2 linked regions of the Phenylobacterium montanum genome follow. The protein of the gene in region 1 interacts with the protein of each later gene in a pairwise test. Links are inferred from orthologs where the notes say so. Each region holds a gene or a part of one and is shown on either strand. Other genes may lie near its edges. The genes, in order: ftsZ and ftsA.

Region 1 (7,102 bases):
CGATCACGCCCGCATGGTGCTCCTGATCGACACCCTGCCCTGGCCGACCTATCACCGCAGCCAGGTCCAGCGCCCCCTGCCCTTCATCGCCCCCAGCCTGGACCTGACCGTCTGGTTCCACGACCGTCCGGGCAAGGCCGACTGGCTGTTCGTCGACAGCTACGCCCCCGCCTCCAAGGCCGGCCTGATCCACGGCGGCGCCCGCATCTGGTCGGAAGACGGCCGCCTGCTCGCCAGCGGCGGCAGCCAGCTTTTGGTGGTGGAGGGGCGGTAGGCGCGCCCTACCCCGCCTGAGCAGCGAACTCGGCGATCAGCGCGCCATAGGCCTCCTGGGGCGGGAAGGTCGGATAGCTGTGCCGGGCCGGCGTCGAGGCCCACGGGAGCTTCTCGTCGGTATAGACCTCGATGAACGGCGCATCCCACACCCGCTCATCGAGCAAGGTCGAACGGACATTGACGAAGAAATCCATCCCGTCGGGCCGGGTGAACATCCAGCTCATGCAATAGCCGCAGAAATAGTGCCGCGCCGGCCCATGCAGCCCCCCGATCACCGGCTCGCCGCTGGTCACGCGAAACCCCTCGGTGGGGATCGCTGCGCTCAGCGAAAAGGCGCTGGCGGTCATCTGCTGGCAGCCCCTGCAATGGCAGGCCATGGTCAGGAGCGGCTTGGCCGAAACCTCGAACCTCACCTGCCCGCAACGGCACTGTCCGGTGATCGGCATCGCGTTCTCCTGTTCACGGCTCCAGCGGCGGGTTGGCGGGCCATCGGCCAAGCGGTCACAGATCTTTCCCGGGCCGCCTAGCGCAGGCTAGGATCGCAGGTGATATCGCCCAGGAGAAGCCCATGCTGACGGTTTGGGGCCGGCGCAATTCAAGCAATGTGCAGAAGGTGCTCTGGCTCGTGGGCGAGCTCGGCCTCGACTATCGTCATGAGCCCGCCGGAGGCCCGTTCGGCCGCTTGGACGAGCCGGCTTTCCGTCGCCTGAACCCGCACGGCCGCGTGCCGGTGATCGAGGACGACGATCTCGTAGTCTGGGAATCCCACGCCATACTGCGCTATCTGGCCGCCCGCTATGGCGACGGTCGCCTCTGGCCGGCCGCACCCCAGGCCCAGAGCCAGGTCGACAAGTGGATCGAATGGGCCCAGACCGCGCTCCTGCCCACCTTCGTCGGCGGCATATTCTGGGGCTATTACCGCACCCCCGAGGCCCAGCGTGACCACGCCGCCATCCGTAGCAGCCTCGCCGCTTGCGGGACCCTGATGGGACTATTGGATAGCGAATTGACCAGCCGCCCGTTCGTGGCCGGAGACATCTTCACCCTCGCCGATATCGCCGCCGGGTCGATGTTCTATCGCTACTATGGATTGGACATCGAGCGACCCGACCTGCCGAACGTGGCGGCCTGGTACGCCCGCCTACAGGACCGGCCCGCCTATCGCGAGCACGTCATGGTCCCCTTCGACGACCTGAAGGGGCGGCTTTCGTTCTGAACCGGCCTTGGCCGATCTAAGTCAAACCGCCTCCGCCAGCACCTCGGCATACCGCCGCTCGCGCCAGGCCTTCGGGCGGGCCAGGAGGGCGCGGACCAGGGCGTTGTTCATCTCGTGGCCGGACTTTTCGCCTTCGAAGCGGCCGATGATCGGGGCGCCGACCAGATAGAGGTCGCCCAGGGCGTCCAGGGCCTTGTGGCGCACGAACTCATCCGGGCGGCGCAGGCCCTCGGGGTTCAGCACGGTGTCGCCCTCGATCACCACCACATTGTCCATCGACCCGCCGCGCGCCAGGCCGGCGGCCTTCAGCGCCTCGACCTCGTGCACGAAGCCGAAGGTGCGCGCGTCGGCGATCTCGTCGCGGAAGGTGGTCTCGTCCATGACGAACTCGACCTGCTGGCGGCCGATGGCGCCGGTGTCGAAGTCGATGGCGAAGCTCATCTCGAAGCGGTCAGCGGGCATCAGCGCCGCCCGGCGGTCGCCGTCGACCACCTCGACCGTCTCCAGGATCTCGATATAGCGGCGCGGCGCCCCCTGCTGGCGCAGGCCCGCGCGATCCAGCATGTCCACGAACGGCTCGGCCGAACCGTCCATCACCGGCACTTCCGGGCCGTCCAACTCGATCACCGCATTGTCGACGCCCAGGGCCGCCAGGGCCGCCATCAGGTGCTCGACGGTGGAGACGCTGACGCCGGAGGCGTTGGCGACCACGGTGCCGAGCCGGGTCTGGCTGACGGCCTCGCCGCGGGCCGGGATACGGTTGTCGCGATCGGTCACGTCGCTGCGCACGAACACCAGGCCCGCGTTCACCGGCGCCGGCTTGACCGCCGCGCGCACATACTGGCCCGTATGCAGGCCAGGCCCCGCGAACACGGCCGCGGCGGCGAGGGTGTGCTGGAAGAACGCGGATGACGCCAAGGCCGAAACCCTCTTACTCGAGTCCGGCGCTCCAAACGCACCGCGACAGCTAAGCCCTAAGGCCGCTGCCGCGTCGCATCAACACAACTGATGTTTCGCTTTGTAACCAGCTAACTCGCTGATTCCAGCTGATTAATTGGCGAGTCGACGCAGGAACGACGGGATCTCCAGCTCGTCGCCATTGTCCAGATGCTCATCCTCCAGCGGCGGCTGAACCGGCTGCGCCTGGGCCTGGGTGCGAGCCTGCAGCACCGGGGACGGATCGTTGCGGTAATCCCTCAGCGGCGGCGGCGGTTCCGCCTGGCGACGGCCGCCGAACAGGCTGAGCCAGCCGCCCTTGCTGTGATGCCGCTCCTCGCCGCCGATCGGGCGGTCGGGGAACAGGGGGGCGTCCTCGACTTCGCGGGCCGCGGGACGTTCGGGCTCGCTCCGAGTCGCGGGACGTTCCGGCTCGGCCGGAGCGGCGGCCGCAGGGGCCTGGTCTTCGTAGAGATCGACCTGAGCGTAGCTTGGCGCTTGAATTTCCGGCTCCGGCGCGGCCTGCGCGACAGGGGCCGGCTGCACCGCCGGCGCGGCGTCGTAGGCGCCGCGGCGCGGATCGCCGTAGCTGGCCGGCTGCGGCGAGGGCGTCAGGGTGCGCGGCGCCGGCTGAGCGCTCTGCACATAGGTCTGCTGCCGCGCCGGGGCGGGCGCGGGCTCGCGGCTGTTCAGCGGCGCGGTGCTGACCGTGGTGCGGCCCTTGGGTTCGATGGCCGAGATCGATGAGCCGTCCATGCCAGTGGCGACCACCGACACGCGGATCTTGCCTTCCAGGGCCGGATCGAAGGCGGCGCCGAAGATGATGTTGGCTTCCGGATCCACCTGGTCCGAGATGGCGTTGGCCGCCTCGTCGACTTCCAGCAAGGTCATGTCCAGGCCGCCGGTCACGTTGACCAGCACCGCCTTGGCGCCCTTCAGCGAGACCTCGTCCAGCAGCGGATTGGCGATGGCGTTCTGGGCGGCCATCAGGGCGCGGTCCTCGCCGCCGGCCTCGCCGGTGCCCATCATCGCCTTGCCCATCTCGGTCATCACCGTACGCACGTCGGCGAAGTCGAGATTGATCAGGCCCGGCAGCACCATCAGGTCGGTGATCGAGCGCACGCCCGAATGCAGCACCTGGTCGGCCATGCCGAAGGCTTCGGCGAAGGTGGTGCGCTCGTTGGCGACGCGGAACAGATTCTGGTTCGGGATGACGATCAGGGTGTCGACATAGCGCTGCAGCTCGGCGATGCCCGCATCGGCCAGGCGCATCCGATGGCGGCCTTCGAAGGTGAAGGGCTTGGTCACCACGCCCACCGTCAGTATGCCACGCTCGCGGGCGCACTTGGCGATGATCGGCGCCGCCCCGGTGCCGGTGCCCCCGCCCATGCCGGCGGTGATGAACACCATGTGCGCGCCGTCGAGATGCTCGCCGATCTCCGAGCCGCTTTCCTCAGCGGCCGACATGCCGATCTCGGGATGGGCGCCGGCGCCGAGCCCTTGCGTCACCGTGACCCCGAGCTGAATGCGCCGCTCGGTCTTGGCGAACTGCAGCTGCTGGGCGTCGGTGTTGGCGACGACGAACTCGACCCCCTCGAGCCCGGCCTCGATCATGTTGTTGACCGCGTTGCCCCCGGCCCCGCCGACGCCGAAGACGACAATGCGCGGCTTCAATTCGGTTTGGCGCGGCGCCGAGAGATGAATGGCCATGGCTATCCCTGCTTCGTTCGTCAGCATGTCGGCTAGGAACCGGCGACCCGCCCGCCGGGACTTAACCAATCGTTACGTTGATCGAACGCCCAACGTTGTTAATCGAAGGTTAAAACCCATACCGTGAGTCGGGACCTCGTCGACCAGGCTGACCGAAAAAATCGTTGATTCGCTAGCGTTTTCCGCCCGCAGGTCACCTTGGCCCTGCGGCGAAATGCGCGAAAGAATCTGTTAGCGCATGGTTAAAATCGCTGGACGAAAGGCCAAGTCCCTGGGCGCTTTCGCCCCGGCTTCGAGTCGCGCCGCTGCGTACGCCATGGGGCCATGCACCGCCAAGGCCTGCAGGATTGCGGCGAATACAACGTCTGGCCGAATGAATACGGTATAGCGCTGCACGGATGCGCTATATGCCACATAGTTAAGCGGCCTTAAGCTCGATATTTATTGAATTTGCAATCGGACAGCCGTGTCCTGGGCAAGTTCATAGGGGTGGCGACCATGCGCAGGACGACCCGACTGATCTTGGCGCTGCTGGCGACCGGCCTGTTCATCGGCCAGTCCGATGCGGCCTTGGCCCAGGAGGGCGGCGGCGCCCGCCTGCCGCGCGAGGTGGTCGAGGCGGCCAGCGCCTATCAGATGTTCGTCGAGCGCGCCGCCGCCATCGAACCCCGCTTCGCCGACGGTGAGGCGATCCGCGCCGCCATGGTCACCTCCGAGACGTGGCAGCCGCAGCAGCTGGGCCAGGGCGCGACAGCTTACGCCGCCCTGATCGCCATGCAGGATCCATCCTTCGTCGCGGGTGTCCGCCGCGCCGGCGCCGATCCGGCCCAGGCCGAAACCCTCGTCCGCGCCCTGGAGGCCGATCCGCGCCAGGTGGCCGCCGTCGAGGGCGCCGACGCCGCCGCCTCGCGCATCAACGCCGCCCTGATCGCCCAGGCCGAGCGGCTGGCCGAGACCGGGCGCCGGGTCAAGCAGTCGGCCTACGACATCCAGCATCAAGCCTGGTCGCGGGCGACCGTTCCGGATGGAGCCGCGCGCCTGGCCCTTGCCAAGCAGCTCGCCGACCTGCCGGTCAAGCCCACCGCCGACGACGTCGCCCACCTGTTCCAGGTGGCGGCCGCGCCGCCCGCCTATGCCGGCGCCCCCGCCGGCGATCCGCCCGGCTACACCCCCGTCGTCCAGCGTGCCCTGACGCTCGCGGCCCTGGCCATCCTCGGCCGCGCCGACCACGCGGAGCTGGAGAACGCTGGCCTGCTGCGCGTTCGCGCCGGCCCGGCCGACTGCATGCTGATGGCCCGGCTCAACCTGCACCAGTGCCTGGCGGTGGCCGGCCCGCACTATGAAGACATCTTCTGCATGGGCGAGCACGCCCTGAAGGAGACTAGCCAGTGCCTGCGCGAAGGCGCCGGCGCGCCGGCCAGGATCGCCAGCACAGCGGCGCTGGCCGACCGCTCCCAGTCCTATGCCGTCCCTATCGCCTATGCTTCGCAGGCCGGCCACTGAACCTCAGATCGAGAGCCGAGAACGCGCTGCGCAATATGCTAGAAGAGATGGATACCCCAATACCGCTGAACCGGTTCAATCATCTATTTGTGTAGGCCGAACATTCGCAACAATCTTTGCCTGACACATATTAAAAACTATAATGATGAACGGTCCGGACAGTACAGCATTCGACCGATCGAATACTGCATAGCTTAGTCCGCTCGCAGGGAGCTGACACCCATGAAATCGGTAGTTCGCGTCACCTTCGCTTCGGTCCTGGCTCTGGCGATCGGCGGCGCGGGCCGCCTCGCCTGCGCCCAGTCAGAAGCAGCCCAGCCGCCCGAGCCGGCGCCCAGCCTGACCCAGGACGCGCCTGCGGCCTACCCGCAGAACCCAGCCCCGAATGCTGCTCCGGTCCCTGCGCCCGCGCCCCATGACGCGCCGCCGCCGGCGATACAGGCCGTCAACGCGCCCGGCCCCGAATACCTGGACGCCCAGGCGCGCCCGGCCCCCGCCCCGCACATGCCGCGCGAGGTGATCGAGGCCGCCAGCGCCTACGCCACCTTCGTCGCCCACGCCGCCGCCATAGACGACCACTTCGCCGACGGCGGGGCCGTCTCCGCGGCCATGGCCACCTCGGAAGCCTACCAGGCCGATCAGCTGGCCGAAGGCTCGGTGGCCTACGCCGCCCTGGTGGCCCTGCAGGACGCAGGTTTCGTCGAAGGGGTGCGCCGCGCGACCTCGACGCCCGAAGCCGCCGACGCCTTGGTGCGGACCCTCGAAGCTGACCCGGCCAAGGTCGCCAGCCTGCCCGGCGCCGACGGCGCGGCCCTGCGCGTCAACGCCGTCCTGGGCTGGCAGGCCGATCAGGTCGGGGAGAGCGGGAAGAAGCTGCGCCAAGCCTCCTACGATATGCAGCACGACGACTGGACCCGGCAGATGACCGCCGACGCCCCTGCGCGCCTGGCCCAGGCCAAAGCCCTGTCCAGCACGCCGGTCAGTCCCAGCGCCGACGATATCAGCCAACTGTTCAAGGTCGCCGCCGCCCTGCGCGACCAGACCGTCTCAGCCCCCGGGGGCGCCCCCGGCTACACGCCTGTAGTCCAGCGTGGCATGACCCTGGCGGTGCTGGCCCTGGTCGGCCGCGCCACCCGCGAGGAGCTGGAATCGACCGGTCTGACCAAGGTGCGCGACAGCGCCGGCTGCATGCAGGCGGCCAAGCTGAACCTCTATCAATGCCTGGCCGTCGCCGGTCCCCACTACGAGGACGTCTACTGCATCGCCGAGCACGCGCTGAAGGACACCGGCCGCTGCCTGCGCGACGGCGCCGGCGCGCCCCTGGCCCAGCCCGCCAGCATGGCCTCCACGCCCAACTCCGGCGTATCGGCAACTGACCCTGACACCTACGCCGTCCCTGTCGCCGTGGCGGCGACGGCGGGACGGCAGTAACGAGCCGCGATCAGGGCATCCCCTCGCCCG
Region 2 (7,167 bases), 3.5 Mb from region 1 along the record:
CGCGACGGCAAGGTGCTGAAGGAGAGCCTGCAGAGCCGCCGCATCGACGCCCACACCCTGGGCTGGTCGATCCCCGTACCCGCCAACGGCCAGACCACCCTGACCTTCGACGTCGAGACCGGCTGGTAGCCCCGTGGGCGGAAGGCTCACCCAACTGATCTTTGCGGTCGCGTTGGCTCTGCCGGTCTTGGCGCGGGCGGACACGATCTCGGCCGCGCCCGAAAAGGTCGAGGTGGTGGTCTATCGCGACCGCCCCGCCCGCGGCGCCGACCTGGCCCGTGAAGACCCGGATTCCGCTCACGGCCTCGCCCTGGTCACCGAGACCCGTACGGTCGACCTGCCCGCCGGCCGCACGCGCCTGAGCTTCGAGGGCGTGGCCGACGGGATCATCCCCGAGAGCGCCGCGGTCGAGGGCCTGCCGGGCAGCCTGGCCGAGCGCAATTTCGACTACGACCTCTTGAGCCCCGGCTCGCTGATCGCCCACCTGACCGACCAGCCGGTCCACATCGTCCGCACCGACCGCAAGACCGGGCGGGAAACCAGCGAGGCGGCCACCGTGCGCGCCGGCCCGGACGGGGTGGTGCTGCAGACCGCGGCCGGGGTCGAGGCCCTGCGCTGCAGCGGCGGGCCTGAGAAGCTGGTGTTCGACAGCCTGCCCAAGGGCCTGGCCAGCCGCCCGACGCTGTCGGTGGTCACCGACACGCCCGCCGCTGGCCGCTACCAGGTGCGGGTGAGCTATCTCAGCGTGCGGATAGACTGGGCGGCGGACTACGTCGCCCGCATCAGCCCCGACGGCAAGAGCCTGGACCTGACCGGCTGGATCACCCTGGCCAACCACAGCGCCGCCAGCTTCGCCGACGCGCCGACCGCCGTGGTCGCCGGCCGCCTGGCCCGGGTTCCGGCAGACCTGCCGACGGCCGCGCCGCAGCACCTTAAGACCGGCTGCTGGCCCATGGGGACCAGCCACCATGGCGTGCCGAGGCCAGAGATTCCGGCGCCACCACCCCCGCCGCCGATGGCGCTGATGGCTCCCATGCCGGCGCCCCCTGGCATGCGCGAGGAGGTCGTCGTCACCGCCCAGAAGCGCACCGTTCAGACCGATCTCGGCGACTACAAGCTCTACAGCCTGGTCGAGCCGACCACTGTGGCCGCCCATCAGGTCAAGCAGGTCCAGTTCCTGCACCAGGCCAAGGTCGGCTTCGATCCTGTCTATCGCTATGACGTGGAGATCGGCGACAATGGCGAAGCGCCGCCGCCAGACCAGACCATTCCCACCCGCCTGGTCCTTCGCCTGAAGAACAAGGCGGCCGACGGGCTGGGCGAGGCCCTGCCGGCGGGTCTGGTCTCCTTCCGCCAGGCCGAGCCGGGCGCGCCGGGACATGAGCTGTTCCTGGGTCAGGCCGGCATGCGCGACGTGCCCGTGAACGAACCGTTCGAACTGAACCTGGCCCAGTCGCCAGAGGTCGTGGTGCGCCAGGAAATCGTGAGCGCGAAGCAGCTGGGATGGGGAACCGATCATCGCCGGCTACGCGCCGAGATCGCCGTCAGCCTGTTCAATCACCGCGCCGATGCGGTCATCACCGAAGTCCGTCAGCCTCAGGCCGAGGGCCTGACGATCGTCGCCGAATCCCTGTCACACGACATCCGGGACGGCGCGCCGGCCTGGCGCATCGCATTGGCGGCGCGGAGCGAGACGACCCTGACCTACACGGTCGAATTCGACAACTGAGCCGCGACCGCGCCTACAGCGGCAAGAGGTGCTGTTTGCGGGTATAGGCCAGGTAGCCGATATTGGCGCCCAGGCGCAGGCCGACGCCGGCGCGGATGGGGGCCAGGGTGATGTCCTCGGCGCGCTGGTAGTTCACCCCCAGGCCGCCGATCAGATAGGCGCTGCCGTCCACGCCGGGGAAGCGGCGATAGATCATGTCCGGGTACTGAAGATTGTAGCAGAGGGTGAACACCCGGCTGCCGTTGCCGCCCCAGTCCCAGCCGATCGATGGCCCCTGCCAGAACACCTCTGCCTCGGGCTGGTGCTTCATGTAGAGGCGGCCCTTGCCGTAGCGCAGGCCGACGAAGAACGCGCCCGAGCCTTCCTCGCCGGCGATGTAACCGGTGGGGCGACCGTTGTCGCGGAAGATGCGCTCGACCACCGAGGCGGCGGCCTCGGCCGCCACACCGAAGAAGTCCGAGACCTGGTTGACGATCTCGTCCTTGGAATAGGTCTCGGCCTTGTAGTTGGGCGTCAGCCCCTGGCGGGGCGGCGGCATGGCGCCGGCGTCGTCGCGCTCAGGCGGCGGGGCGGGCGGCGGCGCGGCCTGGGCCGGCGGCGCTTCGGACGGAACTTCCTGGGCCTTCGCCACCGGGGGCGGAGGCGGCACGTCCTGGGCCGGCGGCTCGTTGCGGGCGGGAGGCTGCAGCTCCTGGGCCCGGGCTACGGCGCTGGCGCCGAGATAGGCGAGGCTGGACGTGATCAGCAGTCGGCGGTCCATCGGAGTCTCCGAATCAGTATCAAGCCGACCTTTTCATCGCATTGGGACAGGTTTGCGGCGCGGAAAAAATGCGCGGGCGCCGCCTTTAGAGGTTGTCCTTCAGCCACTGGGCTGCGCGCGACAGGGGATTGCCACTCTCGGTCTTGGCCGGCTGCTGGGCCTTGCCGCCCCCCGCCAGAGTGCGCAGCGAGACCACTTCGCGCGGGCCGAAGGCAGCGCGCTGCAGGATGCCGGCGGCGGCGCAGAAGGCCGGGCCGGAAGCGGCGTCGGCCAGGTGCGGCAGGCGGCGTGGACGGCCCAGGCGCACCGGCCGGTCGAACACCCGCACAGCCACTTCGCGCACCCCGGCCAGCTGGCTGGCGCCCCCGGTCAGCACAAGGCCGGCGCCAGGGTCCAGCGGCGCACCCGAAGCCTTCAGCCGCTCGCGCAGCAACTCCAGGGTCTCCTCGACCCGCGGCGCGATGATGCCCTTGAGCATCGAGCGCGGGGCGATCACCGGCCCTGCGCCCGGATCGTCGCCGCGCGGCGGGGCCTCGATCATCTCGCGGTCCTCGTTGGCCGAGGCGATGGCCGAGCCGTGCAGAGTCTTGATCCGCTCGGCGCCGGCGATGGAGGTGGACAGGCCGCGGGCGATGTCGGCGGTGACGTGCGCCCCGCCCACCGCCAGGCTGTCCACATGGATCAGCGAGCCGTTGGCGAACACCGCCACCGAGGTCGAGCCGCCGCCCATGTCGACACAGATGCAGCCCAGGTCCATCTCGTCGTCTTCCAGCGCCGCCAGGGCCGAGACGAAGGGCGAGGCCACCGCGCCCTGGAACTCCAGGTGCGCGCGCTCGACACAATAGCCGAGGGTCTGGAACACGGTCTCGCTAATCGAGACCACTAGGAGTTCGAGGCCAAGCTGGCGGCCGAACATGGAACGGGGATCGCGCACCCCGCGCTGGCCGTCCACCGACCAGGCGATGGGCAATAGGTGGACCGGCCGCCGGCCCGGCAGGCGCACCTGCGACAGGGCCTGGCCGATGGCCTTGGACAGGTCGGCGTCGACGATCGGCCGGGCGCCCAGGCTGACCTGGGCCGAGACACGGTGGCTGGCCAGCTGGCCGCCGGCGGTGGCCACGGTCACGCCCTGGATGCTGGCGCCGGCGACCTGCTCGGCCCGCTCCACCGCCAGCGCGATGGCGTCGGCCGCCTCGTCCATGTTGACGATCGAGCCGCCGCGCACGCCGCGCGACTGCACGTGGCCCACGCCCACGGTCTGCAGGGTGCGCGCCTCGCGGTTCACCCCGCCCGGCTTCATGATGAAGCAGGTGACCTTCGAGGCGCCCAGATCGAGCGCGGCGACCAAGGGCTGCCGACCCGCCAAAACCTTCAATCCTTCCCGGGCTTCACGCCGGTCCTCAAGCCGCGACATTCCGTCGAACCCCCAAATATCTCAAGTACCAGCGGTCCCTGCCTGTCCGGGTGCGGCGTCCTTCGGCCGCACCGTGACCATCTCGGGATCACGCAGGTCGATCCGCGCAAAGCCCAGCTCCAGTATCCGCGACTTCTGGTCCAGCTGGTCCAGCTGGATCAGCGCCGCGTCCTCTCCGGTCGGCGGCAGCTGGATCAGCCCGCCGTCGTTCATCCTCAGGTCCCAGCGGCGCCCATCGACGCGCACCAGGGCGTCCAGGCGCTGGGTCAGGCGTGGCCGCGAGGCCACCAGCGGCAGGATCTGAGCCGCAGCGTCATTGGCGCCCTCGCCCACCACCAGCGGCAGTTGCGGGAAACGCGCCGGATCGGCCTCAGGGATGGTGTGGCCCTCGCTGTCGATCACCAGGGTGTGGCCCTGGTGCTGCCAGACGGCCAGGGTGGTGCGCGGGATCACGGCGATGACGATGGTGTCGGGCAGGAGGCGTACGATCCGCGCCTGCTTGACCCAGCCGACCTTCTCCACCCGCGCGCGCAGCGCGGCGAGATCGAGGCCCAGGATCGGCTGGCCGGCCTCGACCTGGGCCGCGGCCTTGATCGAGTCTTCCGCCATCTGCGGCGCGCCCTCGATCTCGACCTTGGCCACCTTCAGGCCGATGGCGGCGGTCATGCGGTCGAAGGGGCTGGTTCCTGCGGCGGCCGAGGGCTGGCCGCGGCGCTCGGCGACCAGGGCGCCGGCCAGGGCGATCAGCACCGCCAGCACCGCGACGCCGAGGGCGATGTGCGGCGGCAGGCCGACGCCGCGCACCGCGCCCAGCTTGGCGGGCGTGTAGGCTCTGGAGGGGCCCTTGGGCGGCTTGCCCTTGGCCCTGGGCTGCGGCTTTGCGGGCGCAGAGCCGCGCGCCGGGCCGCCGCCCGGGGCCTTGGATCGGGGCTTGGGCGGGCTGCTAGGCGCGCCTCCCCTCACCGTCACGGCCATACGCGTCCTCCACGATCCAACAAACCAACGCGTCGAACCCGATTCCGACATGAGCCGCCTGTTCGGGAACGAGCGACGTGGGCGTCATGCCGGGCTGGGTGTTGACCTCCAAGAGGACCAGAACGTCGTTAACATCGTCATAACGAAGGTCCGATCTGGTAACCCCTCGGCAACCAAGCGCGGCGTGCGCCGCCTCGGCCATCCTCATGGCTTTCTCATTGATTCCAGGCGGTAATTTCGCCGGAACCACATGCATTGAGCCGCCTTCGCCGTACTTGGCGTCATAGTCGTAGAAGCCGGTGCGCGGCAAAATATCGGTAACGGTTATCGCCTTGCCATCCATCACCGCCACCGACAGCTCCTTGCCGGGCACATAGGGCTCGACCATCACCTCTTCGCCATAGGCCCAGCTGGGCGCCACCACGTCCTGCGGCGGGCCGTTGGCGCCCTCGAACACCAGCAGCACCCCGACCGAGGAGCCCTGGGCGTTGGGCTTGACCACATAGGGCGGGGCCATGACGTGTTCGCGGGCGATCTCGTGGCGGTTGAACAGGCCGCCGCCGGGGACGGCGACGCCCGCCGCGGCCAGCACCGCCTTGGCCTTGGCCTTGTCCATGGCCAGGGCCGAGGCCAGCACGCCGCTGTGGCTATAGGGCAGGCCCAGGGTCTCCAGCACACCCTGCACGCAGCCGTCCTCGCCCCAGGCGCCGTGCAGGGCGTTGAACACCACGTCCGGCTTCAGCGCCGTCAGCACCTGGGCCAGGTCACGGCCGGCGTCGATGCGGCTGACCCGCGCGCCCGAACGCTCCAACGCGTCGGCGCAGGCGGCCCCGGTCACCAGCGAGACGTCGCGCTCGGGCGACAGCCCGCCCATCAGCACGGCGACGTGTTGGCCCGCGAGGCGTCCGCTCATTGATCTCTGCTCCGGCATCTCGCGCGCTTGTAGCCCGATCCGCAGGCGCTGTTGAGCCCCCGGCCATGCGCGTCCGGCTGTCACATCGACACCAGTCGATTTTGGCTGTTCATCTATAGAGGAAATGAGTCGTTCACCAATTGGCGCGTCAAATTACTGCACGCGAAGGAGAAGCAGATGTTCTTGATCAGTGCAGCCGTGGCGACGTTGCTGATGCCGGCGAGCGACGAAACGAGCCAGGCGCAGCTGCAGGCCAAGATCGACGCGGCCAAGGAAGCCTATCACAGCTGCATCTTCGCTCAGGCGGCCCAGCTTTACCGTGGCCGCGACGACAAGCGGCTGGAGCAGAGGATTGGCGAATCCTGCACCGCGCAGTTCGACGGCTGGCTGGACGCCATGTCGATCGACTCCTTCCCCGAGGCCCGCTCGGCGGCCAAGGACGCCATGACCCCGATCCTGCGCGAAGCCATCCACCTGGCCGTGCTGGCCGAGGTCGAATATCGCCGCACCGGCCGTCGCCCGGCGCCGGCGGCGGCTCCGGTTCCGGCCTCGGCGACCTGACGCTCGACTTTCCCGGGCGGCTTCCCATCTTCGGACTTCACCCGCCGAAGACGAGCCGCCCATGCCCAAGATCGACCTCGACGCCATAGAGCCTGCGCTGGGCTGCAGCTATCCCGCGCCCTACGACCAGCCCCTGGCCCGGCGGACCGCGCGCGACGTCGGCGCCGCGGGGGGCCTGACAGACTTCGTCGCCATCCATGTGGTGCTGCCGCCCGGCTGCTGGTCCTCGCAGCGCCACTGGCACGAGGGCGAGGACGAACTGGTTGCGGTGCTGTCCGGCGAGGCGGTGCTGATCGACGACCATGGGCGCCGTCCAATGAAGGCCGGCGACGTGGCCACGTTTCCCAAGAACGACGGGAACGGCCACTACCTGATCAACGAGAGCGACCGCGACTGCATCCTGATCGGGGTCAGCCTGCCGGAGCGCTCGCTGGTCCACTATCCCGATATCGACCTGCTCTGGTCGCCGGAAACCGGCGAGACGCACGTGGATGGGACGCCGTATTGAGCGGCAGGCCTACTTCCCGCCCTTCCTGAAATCCACGTCGCTCTCGGCCACGGTGTAGATCAGGGCGGCCCAGGCGGCGACGTTCTGGTCCAGGCTCTTGCGGTCGACCCGCTCGATCACATCGTTGGCCGAGTGGTGGGTGTCGAAATAACGGCTGGCGTCCTGGTAATAGGTCATGATCGGCGCGCCCAGGGCCTGCAGGCCCTCGATGTCGGCGCCGGCGTCATCGGCAGGGGCCTTGTCGACGATGATCTTCAACGGCGCGAGCAGGTCGGCCAGCCCCTTCAAGGCTGGGTCGGCCACACCG

Evidence for each region.
Region 2: the proteins of ftsZ (region 1) and ftsA interact in binary tests that used the Bacillus subtilis proteins (3 or more experiments, as listed by UniProt). The link is inferred for Phenylobacterium montanum from one-to-one orthologs.

The regions. Positions count from the first base shown.
Region 1 is NZ_CP073078.1:1,090,520-1,097,621, forward strand. The notes cover bases 1,841-4,690. They hold ftsZ (cell division protein FtsZ), read right to left. Parts: upstream 4,139-4,690; coding sequence 2,543-4,138; downstream 1,841-2,542. Other genes in these bases: lpxC (UDP-3-O-acyl-N-acetylglucosamine deacetylase), read right to left, coding at 1,841-2,410; KCG34_RS04995 (hypothetical protein), read left to right, coding at 4,637-4,690. In the rest of the region: KCG34_RS04970 (acyl-CoA thioesterase), read left to right, coding at 1-274; KCG34_RS04975 (GFA family protein), read right to left, coding at 282-722; KCG34_RS04980 (glutathione S-transferase family protein), read left to right, coding at 845-1,492; more of lpxC, read right to left, coding at 1,514-1,840; more of KCG34_RS04995, read left to right, coding at 4,691-5,641; KCG34_RS05000 (hypothetical protein), read left to right, coding at 5,864-7,072; KCG34_RS05005 (hypothetical protein), read right to left, coding at 7,083-7,102. UniProt on the Bacillus subtilis protein: Essential cell division protein that forms a contractile ring structure (Z ring) at the future cell division site. The regulation of the ring assembly controls the timing and the location of cell division.
Region 2 is NZ_CP073078.1:4,570,946-4,578,112, reverse strand. Bases 1,740-4,654 are described here. They hold ftsA (cell division protein FtsA), read right to left. Parts: upstream 3,904-4,654; coding sequence 2,575-3,903; downstream 1,740-2,574. Other genes in these bases: KCG34_RS20840 (cell division protein FtsQ/DivIB), read right to left, coding at 3,925-4,654; KCG34_RS20850 (DUF1134 domain-containing protein), read right to left, coding at 1,743-2,489. Outside these bases: KCG34_RS20860 (DUF4139 domain-containing protein), read left to right, coding at 1-129; KCG34_RS20855 (DUF4139 domain-containing protein), read left to right, coding at 134-1,729; more of KCG34_RS20840, read right to left, coding at 4,655-4,878; KCG34_RS20835 (D-alanine--D-alanine ligase), read right to left, coding at 4,847-5,791; KCG34_RS20830 (hypothetical protein), read left to right, coding at 5,969-6,352; KCG34_RS20825 (cupin domain-containing protein), read left to right, coding at 6,414-6,860; KCG34_RS20820 (M28 family peptidase), read right to left, coding at 6,870-7,167. UniProt on the Bacillus subtilis protein: Cell division protein that is required for the assembly of the Z ring. May serve as a membrane anchor for the Z ring. Binds and hydrolyzes ATP. Also involved in sporulation.